Regions from separate parts of the Bradyrhizobium sp. ORS 111 genome, predicted to be linked through region 1. Evidence: predicted binding sites of a transcription regulator. Region 1 holds the regulator's gene; each other region holds the start of a gene.
What was found. The regulator HrcA, encoded in region 1, represses chaperone genes, less so after heat shock. The targets are predictions, from matches to a motif close to GTTAGCACTCNCNNNNNGNGAGTGCTAAC.
Positions count from the first base shown of each region.

Region 2: P6U30_RS09115 (co-chaperone GroES) is a predicted target of HrcA. The motif match lies at 1,299-1,327, and genes of this name have one in related genera.
Region 3: groES (co-chaperone GroES) is a predicted target of HrcA. The motif match lies at 1,036-1,064, and genes of this name have one in related genera.

Region 1 covers NZ_CP120701.1:179,511-181,775, reverse strand. Annotated here, with positions in the region: gene rph (ribonuclease PH) at 1-332, opposite strand, end outside; gene hrcA (heat-inducible transcriptional repressor HrcA) at 502-1,590, shown strand; gene grpE (nucleotide exchange factor GrpE) at 1,693-2,265, shown strand, end outside.
Region 2 covers NZ_CP120701.1:1,970,082-1,972,346, reverse strand. Annotated here, with positions in the region: gene groL (chaperonin GroEL) at 1-854, opposite strand, end outside; gene P6U30_RS09115 (co-chaperone GroES) at 942-1,256, opposite strand; gene P6U30_RS09110 (acyl-CoA dehydrogenase family protein) at 1,691-2,265, opposite strand, start outside.
Region 3 covers NZ_CP120701.1:6,936,626-6,938,890, forward strand. Annotated here, with positions in the region: gene P6U30_RS31930 (protein phosphatase CheZ) at 1-200, shown strand, start outside; gene P6U30_RS31935 (hypothetical protein) at 318-833, opposite strand; gene groES (co-chaperone GroES) at 1,161-1,457, shown strand; gene groL (chaperonin GroEL) at 1,618-2,265, shown strand, end outside.

The sequences.
Region 1 (2,265 bases):
TGGCGCTCGCCCAATGCTTCGAGATCGATGGCTGCGCGCAGCGAGCGGCCGATCAGCCGCTGGATTTCAACCGTGCGGCCGCCTTGCTTGCCGGCGGAGGCCTCGCGTCGGGTGCGCTCCAGGGTGGCGCGCGGCAGCATGCCATATTCGGCCGTGACCCAGCCGCGGCCCTGACCCTTCAGCCAGGGTGGCAGCCGTTCCTCCAGCGTCGCCGTCACCAGCACATGGGTGTCGCCGAACTTCACCATGCAGGAACCCTCGGCGTATTTGACGACGCCGCGTTCCAGCGACACGGGACGCAGTTCATCGGGCGCACGGCGGCTTGGCCGCATGAAGTCCTCCAAAAATCCGAGAGAAGTGGCTGGCCGTGCTTGTAGGAGGGGGAACGGGCAGCGGCAAGGGTTTTCGGCCCCCGGTGGGTGCCTGGTTGTTGGGGCCGAATGCATGCTTGTCACCGGCCTCCTGGATCGACAAATTAGGGGTAATGTGAGGGACTGGAGTGTGGCTCATCACGATCCGATAGGCTTGATCGCACCGCATGCGGGGCTGGCTCAGCTCAACGAGCGTTCGCGCGACATTTTTCGTCAAATCGTCGAGAGCTATCTGGCGACCGGCGAGCCGGTCGGCTCGCGCAACATCTCGCGCCTGATCGCCTTGCCGCTGTCGCCGGCGTCGGTCCGCAACGTGATGTCGGACCTCGAGCAGCTTGGCCTGATCTATGCCCCGCATACCTCCGCCGGCCGGCTGCCGACCGAGCTCGGTCTGCGCTTTTTTGTCGACGCCTTGATGCAGGTCGGCGATCTCACCGAGGACGAGCGCCAGTCGATCCGAACCCAGCTTGCCTCGGTCGGTCGCGCGCAAACGGTCGAGGCTGCGCTCGAGGAAGCACTGATGCGGCTGTCGGGCCTGACCCGCGCCGCGGCGGTGGTGCTGACGCCGAAATCGAATGCGCGGCTGAAGCACATCGAATTCGTCCGGCTGGAGCCGGAGAAGGCGTTGGTCGTGCTGGTCGGCGAAGACGGTCAGGTCGAAAATCGCGTTCTGGCGCTGCCGCCAGGTGTTCCCTCTTCGGCGCTGACCGAAGCGAGCAATTTCCTCAATGCACGGATTCGGGGCCGCACACTGGCCGAAGCGCGCCTCGAGCTCGAGACCGCGTTGACGCAGAGCCGGGCCGAACTGGACCAGCTCACCCAGAAGGTCGTCGCGGCCGGAATCGCGAGCTGGTCCGGCGGCGAGCACGAGGATCGGCAGCTCATCGTGCGCGGCCATGCCAATTTGCTCGAGAATCTGCATGCGCTCGACGATCTCGAGCGCATCAAGTCGTTGTTCGACGACCTCGAGACCAAGCGCGGCGTGATTGATTTGCTCGGCCGCGCCGAACGCGGAGAGGGGGTGCGGATCTTCATCGGTTCGGAGAACAAGCTGTTCTCGTTGTCGGGTTCCTCAACCATCATGGCGCCTTACAGCGATGCCCAGGGCCGGGTTGTCGGCGTTCTCGGCGTGATCGGACCGACGCGGCTGAATTATGCCAGGGTGATCCCGACGGTCGATTACGCCGCGCGCATCGTGAGCAAGATCCTCGGCGGCTGACCGAAGCCGGAGGGACCGCTTGATTTTCGCCGCCAAAGCACGATATCCCGCCTGACCAATCCCCAAGATTTGAACCGACGCGAGTTTTCGAGAAGGCAAGCCATGACCGATCCGAACCGGACGAATGACAATACCGACAATCCGGCGCCGACGGGTGAGCCTGTGGTCTCCAAGCCCTACGTCATGCCTGATGATCCCGAGGTCGGGTCGGCCGAGGCCCTGGCCAAGGAACTGGTGGAGGCGCGCGACAAGACGCTGCGCACGTTGGCGGAGATGGAGAACCTCCGTCAGCGCACCCGCCGCGAGGTCGCCGATGCCAAGACCTACGGCATTACCGGCTTTGCCCGCGATGTGCTCGAGATCGCCGACAATCTGCAGCGCGCGCTCGACGCCGTTCCGGCCGAGGCCAAGGAAGCCGCCGATCCCGGCCTGAAAGCGCTGATCGAAGGCGTCGAATTGACCGAGCGCTCGCTGCTCAGCGCGCTGGAAAAGAACGGCGTGAAGAAATTCGATCCGATCGGGGAGAAATTCGATCCGAATTTCCAGCAAGCGATGTTCGAAGTGCCCGACGCGTCGGTGCCGTCAGGTACCGTGGTTCAGGTCGTGCAGGCCGGCTACATGATCGGCGAGCGCGTGCTGCGCCCGGCGCTGGTCGGTGTCTCCAAGGGCGGCGCC
Region 2 (2,265 bases), 1.8 Mb from region 1:
CGGCGATCGCCGAAGCCGGGAGCCTTGACGGCCGCGACCTTCAGGCCGCCGCGCAGGCGGTTGACGACGAGGGTGGCGAGCGCTTCGCCTTCGACGTCTTCAGCGACGATGACCAGCGGCTTGCCGGTCTGCACCACGGCCTCGAGCAGCGGCAGCAGCTCGTTCAGCGAGGAGAGCTTCTTCTCGTTGATCAGGATGTAGGCGTCGTCCATCTCAACGCGCATCTTGTCGGCGTTGGTGACGAAGTAGGGCGAGATGTAGCCGCGGTCGAACTGCATGCCCTCGACGACGTCGAGTTCGGTTTCGAGCGACTTGGCTTCCTCGACCGTGATCACGCCCTCGTTGCCGACCTTCTTCATGGCGTCGGCGAGGAACTTGCCGATCTCGGCGTCGCCGTTGGCCGAAATGGTGCCGACCTGGGCGATCTCCTCGTTCGAGGTGACCTTCTTGGAGTTCTTCTGGAGGTCCGCAACGACGGCTTCGACCGCGAGGTCGATACCGCGCTTCAGATCCATCGGGTTCATGCCGGCGGCGACCGACTTGGCGCCCTCGCGGACGATTGCAGCCGCCAGCACGGTGGCGGTGGTGGTGCCATCGCCGGCCGCGTCAGCGGACTTGGAAGCGACTTCGCGCACCATCTGGGCGCCCATGTTCTCGAACTTGTCGTCGAGCTCGATCTCCTTGGCGACGGTGACGCCGTCCTTGGTGATGCGGGGAGCGCCGAACGACTTATCGAGCACCACGTTGCGGCCCTTCGGACCGAGGGTGACTTTCACCGCGTTGGCGAGAACGTCGACGCCGCGCAGCATGCGGTCGCGTGCGTCTACGCCGAATTTGACTTCTTTGGCTGACATGGTTGATTTCCCTGAGTTTCATTTCATCTCACCCTGGATAGGACGCCCAGCAGGCGCTCCTCAGGGGTGAGCGGTGCGAGCAGTGGATTAGGCGGCCTTCTTGCTGGAAGATATTTCGGTGAGAACGCCCATGATGTCGCTCTCCTTCATGATCAACAGCTCCTGGCCATCGATCTTGACCTCGGTGCCCGACCATTTGCCGAACAGCACGCGGTCGCCGATCTTCAAATCAATCGGGATCAACTTGCCTGCCTCATCACGGCCACCTGGGCCGACGGCGATGACTTCGCCCTGGGAGGGCTTTTCCTTGGCTGTGTCTGGAATGATGATGCCGCCAGCGGACTTCTCTTCTGCGTCGATGCGCTTGACGACGACGCGGTCATGAAGTGGACGGAAAGTCATACAGTCCTCCTAACTATTTGCACGAGTTAACGATTCTCGACTGTTAGCAGTCGATGCCGGCGAGTGCTAACGCAGGCGGAACTGAAATAGGACAGGCTTCTTCCGGAGCAAGGGTCTGTAGCAAAAAAATTGGCGCTTACCCCCTACCTAAAGAAGGAGCCCGCCGTTTGCCGACGGGACCTTCCGACCAAAGCCAAGACGATTTGGTGGCCCCATTATGCCTCGGGCTACGCCCAACCCGACCAGCAGGTAGCGGGAACGACTTCGAGTTTTCTAAAGGCGTCCTTGGGTCCGGGACTTGCCACCGGTTGGGCTCGCATAAGAACCCTGAAAGATCTCTGACGGCCGGAAACGGCACTGCATCTGAAAGCAGAGGCTCTCATTCTTTTCAGCCGCGGCTCGCAGGCAATGTTGCGAGCAGTTCTCAATCCTCACTATTCTCCCCCCTCGTAGAACAGCTCCAGCGGCAGACCGACCAGAGCCTTGCCGATCCAATCGCGCGCGATCACATTAGAGGGCCCCATCGCGATGGCCGCGCGCGCGTCGCGGAAGGCGCGTTCGATCGGCCCCCGATGGTACCCATAGCCGCCCGTTACCGTCAGAGCCGTGGCCGCGACTTTGTTGGCGACTTCGGCGGCATGCACCTTGAACTCGGTCAGCGGGATAAGGATTTCACTCTGCGGCCTGCCAGCGCGCCACAGCGCGTCCAGTTGGCCCGCGAGTTCGTTGCGCCAAGGCCGCAGCGTCTCGACCAGCACCTTGGCTGCCCCGAGTTCCTGCCGGATCGCTTGGTAGTCCGAAAGACTCTTGTTCCGATCCCTATGCACGAAGCGTGTGGTGTGCGCGACCGCCGCGTTCAGCGCGCCGCGCGCCACACCTTCCCAGACAGAGCCGAGCCCAATCAAGTAGACGGGCGACACCCCGTCATAGATAATCTCCTTGCCCTGCCCTTCGGCACCAAGCCTGTCGCGTTGTGGTACACGCACGTTGATGTAGCGGATTGCGCCCG
Region 3 (2,265 bases), 1.3 Mb from region 1:
AGGTGATGCAGACGATGAAGTTCATCGAGCAGCACATCAACGAGATGATGGACATCTGGGGCGGCGTCGACGCGATCAAGGCGCACGTGCCGCCGATCGTCGACACCCGCGAAGGCGATGCCCGCCTGCTCAACGGTCCGAAGCTCGACGGCGACGCCGGTCACGCCTCGCAGGACGACATCGACGCGCTGTTCGATTGAGAAGCGGTCAGATCAGAACAAAAAACGCCGGCCCAAAGGCCGGCGTTTTTATTTTCATTTGGACCGTCATTCCGGGTTCGACGCTTGGCGTCGCCCCGGAATGACGTGCGAGCGGCTTTACGCCCTCGGTGCGCAGCGGACATAGACCATGTTGCCGTAGCGGACGGCGGCGTCCTTGTCGACGAAGCGGGTGATCAACACGCGGCCGTCGAAAGAGATAATCTCGCGGTCCTGCTCGCCGGGCGTCGGACCGGGCGGGCCGATATAGTTCTTGCCGCTCGGAGACCCCTTCAGCCGCAATTCCTGCGGGGTGGCCTGGTCGGCCAGATGCATGATGACGCCGCCATTCTGACCGGCACCGATCACGTAGGGCTGCTTGCACTGGGCGCGCGCGGCGGCCTCGGTGCGGGCGCGGTCGGCGGGATTCTGGTACGAAGCGAGCCCCCAGCGGCCGACGATCTCGTCGGGCCTGATCGAGGCCGGCATTTCCGGAGCAAGGCCCGGCCCGGGCCCCGGCTCGGGGTTCGACGATAGTGACGGCAAGTTCGTGCTGCTGCATGCCCCCAGGGTTATCGTCAGCGCCGAGACAGCCGCGAACCGTGCGACCAATCGCGCGTTGAGTGACCTGATCATCTGTATCATCCCCCCGACAATGTCCCAGCCGCACCCATCCCGGCAGCCAAGCGTAAAACTTAAGACCGAGCAATGACGTCCGACGAAATTGCGGCATCGCTACGATTTGGTTTCCGTCTCACCATCCTATATTGGCCTCACCAAGGCCTTAACCCCGGTTTGCTTGACAGAAACAGCGCCAGGCCATATTTCCCGGCGCGCAATTAGCACTCTGGCACCACGATTGCTAAATGGTGGCCGGGCGTCCCGCCCGGCGCCGACCCGGGCCGGCATCCAACGCCGGGCTCGATGAACCAGACCTGAAACCAGCCTCCAAGAGGGAACGTCATGGCTAAATCCAAATTCCGCCCGCTGCACGACCGCGTCGTGGTCAAGCGTATCGATGCCGAGGAGAAATCCAAGGGCGGCATCATCATTCCGGACACGGCCAAGGAAAAGCCTTCCCAGGGCGAAATCGTCGCCGTCGGCCCCGGTGGCCGCGACGAGGCCGGCAAGCTGATCCCGATCGACCTCAAGACCGGTGACCGCGTGCTGTTCGGCAAGTGGTCGGGCACCGAGGTCAAGATCGACGGCGAAGAGCTCCTGATCATGAAGGAGTCCGACATCATGGGCGTGCTGGTCTGATCGTCATTCAACTGCGCGGCCGCTACACCCATTCGTCGTCATGCCCGGGCTTGACCCGGGCATCCATCGTTCTTCGAAAGATGGATCGCCGGGTCAAGCCCGGCGATGACAGGTGCGGGAGCAGCAAGCGCATCTCTCAAAGCTGACAGGAGTTCAAGATATGGCTGCCAAGGACGTAAAATTCGCCGGAGACGCCCGCGAGCGCATGCTGCGCGGCGTGGACGTGCTCGCCAATGCGGTGAAGGTGACGCTCGGGCCGAAGGGCCGCAACGTCGTGATCGAGAAGAGCGTCGGCGCACCGCGCATCACCAAGGACGGCGTCACCGTCGCCAAGGAGATCGAGCTCGAGGACAAGTTCGAGAACATGGGCGCGCAGATGCTGCGCGAGGTCGCCTCCAAGACCAACGACACCGCCGGTGACGGCACCACCACCGCGACCGTGCTGGCGCAGGCGATCGTCCGCGAAGGCGGCAAGTCGGTCGCCGCCGGCATGAACCCGATGGACCTCAAGCGCGGCATCGACATCGCGGTCGCAGCCGTGGTCAAGGACCTCGAGAAGCGCGCCAAGCCGGTTGCTGCCTCCTCCGAGGTTGCCCAGGTCGGCACCATCTCGGCCAATGGCGATGCCGCGATCGGCAAGATGATCGCGCAGGCGATGCAGAAGGTCGGCAATGAGGGCGTGATCACGGTCGAGGAGAACAAGTCGCTCGAGACCGAGGTCGACATCGTCGAGGGCATGAAGTTCGACCGCGGCTACCTCAGCCCCTACTTCATCACCAACGCCGAGAAGATGACCGCCGAGCTCGAG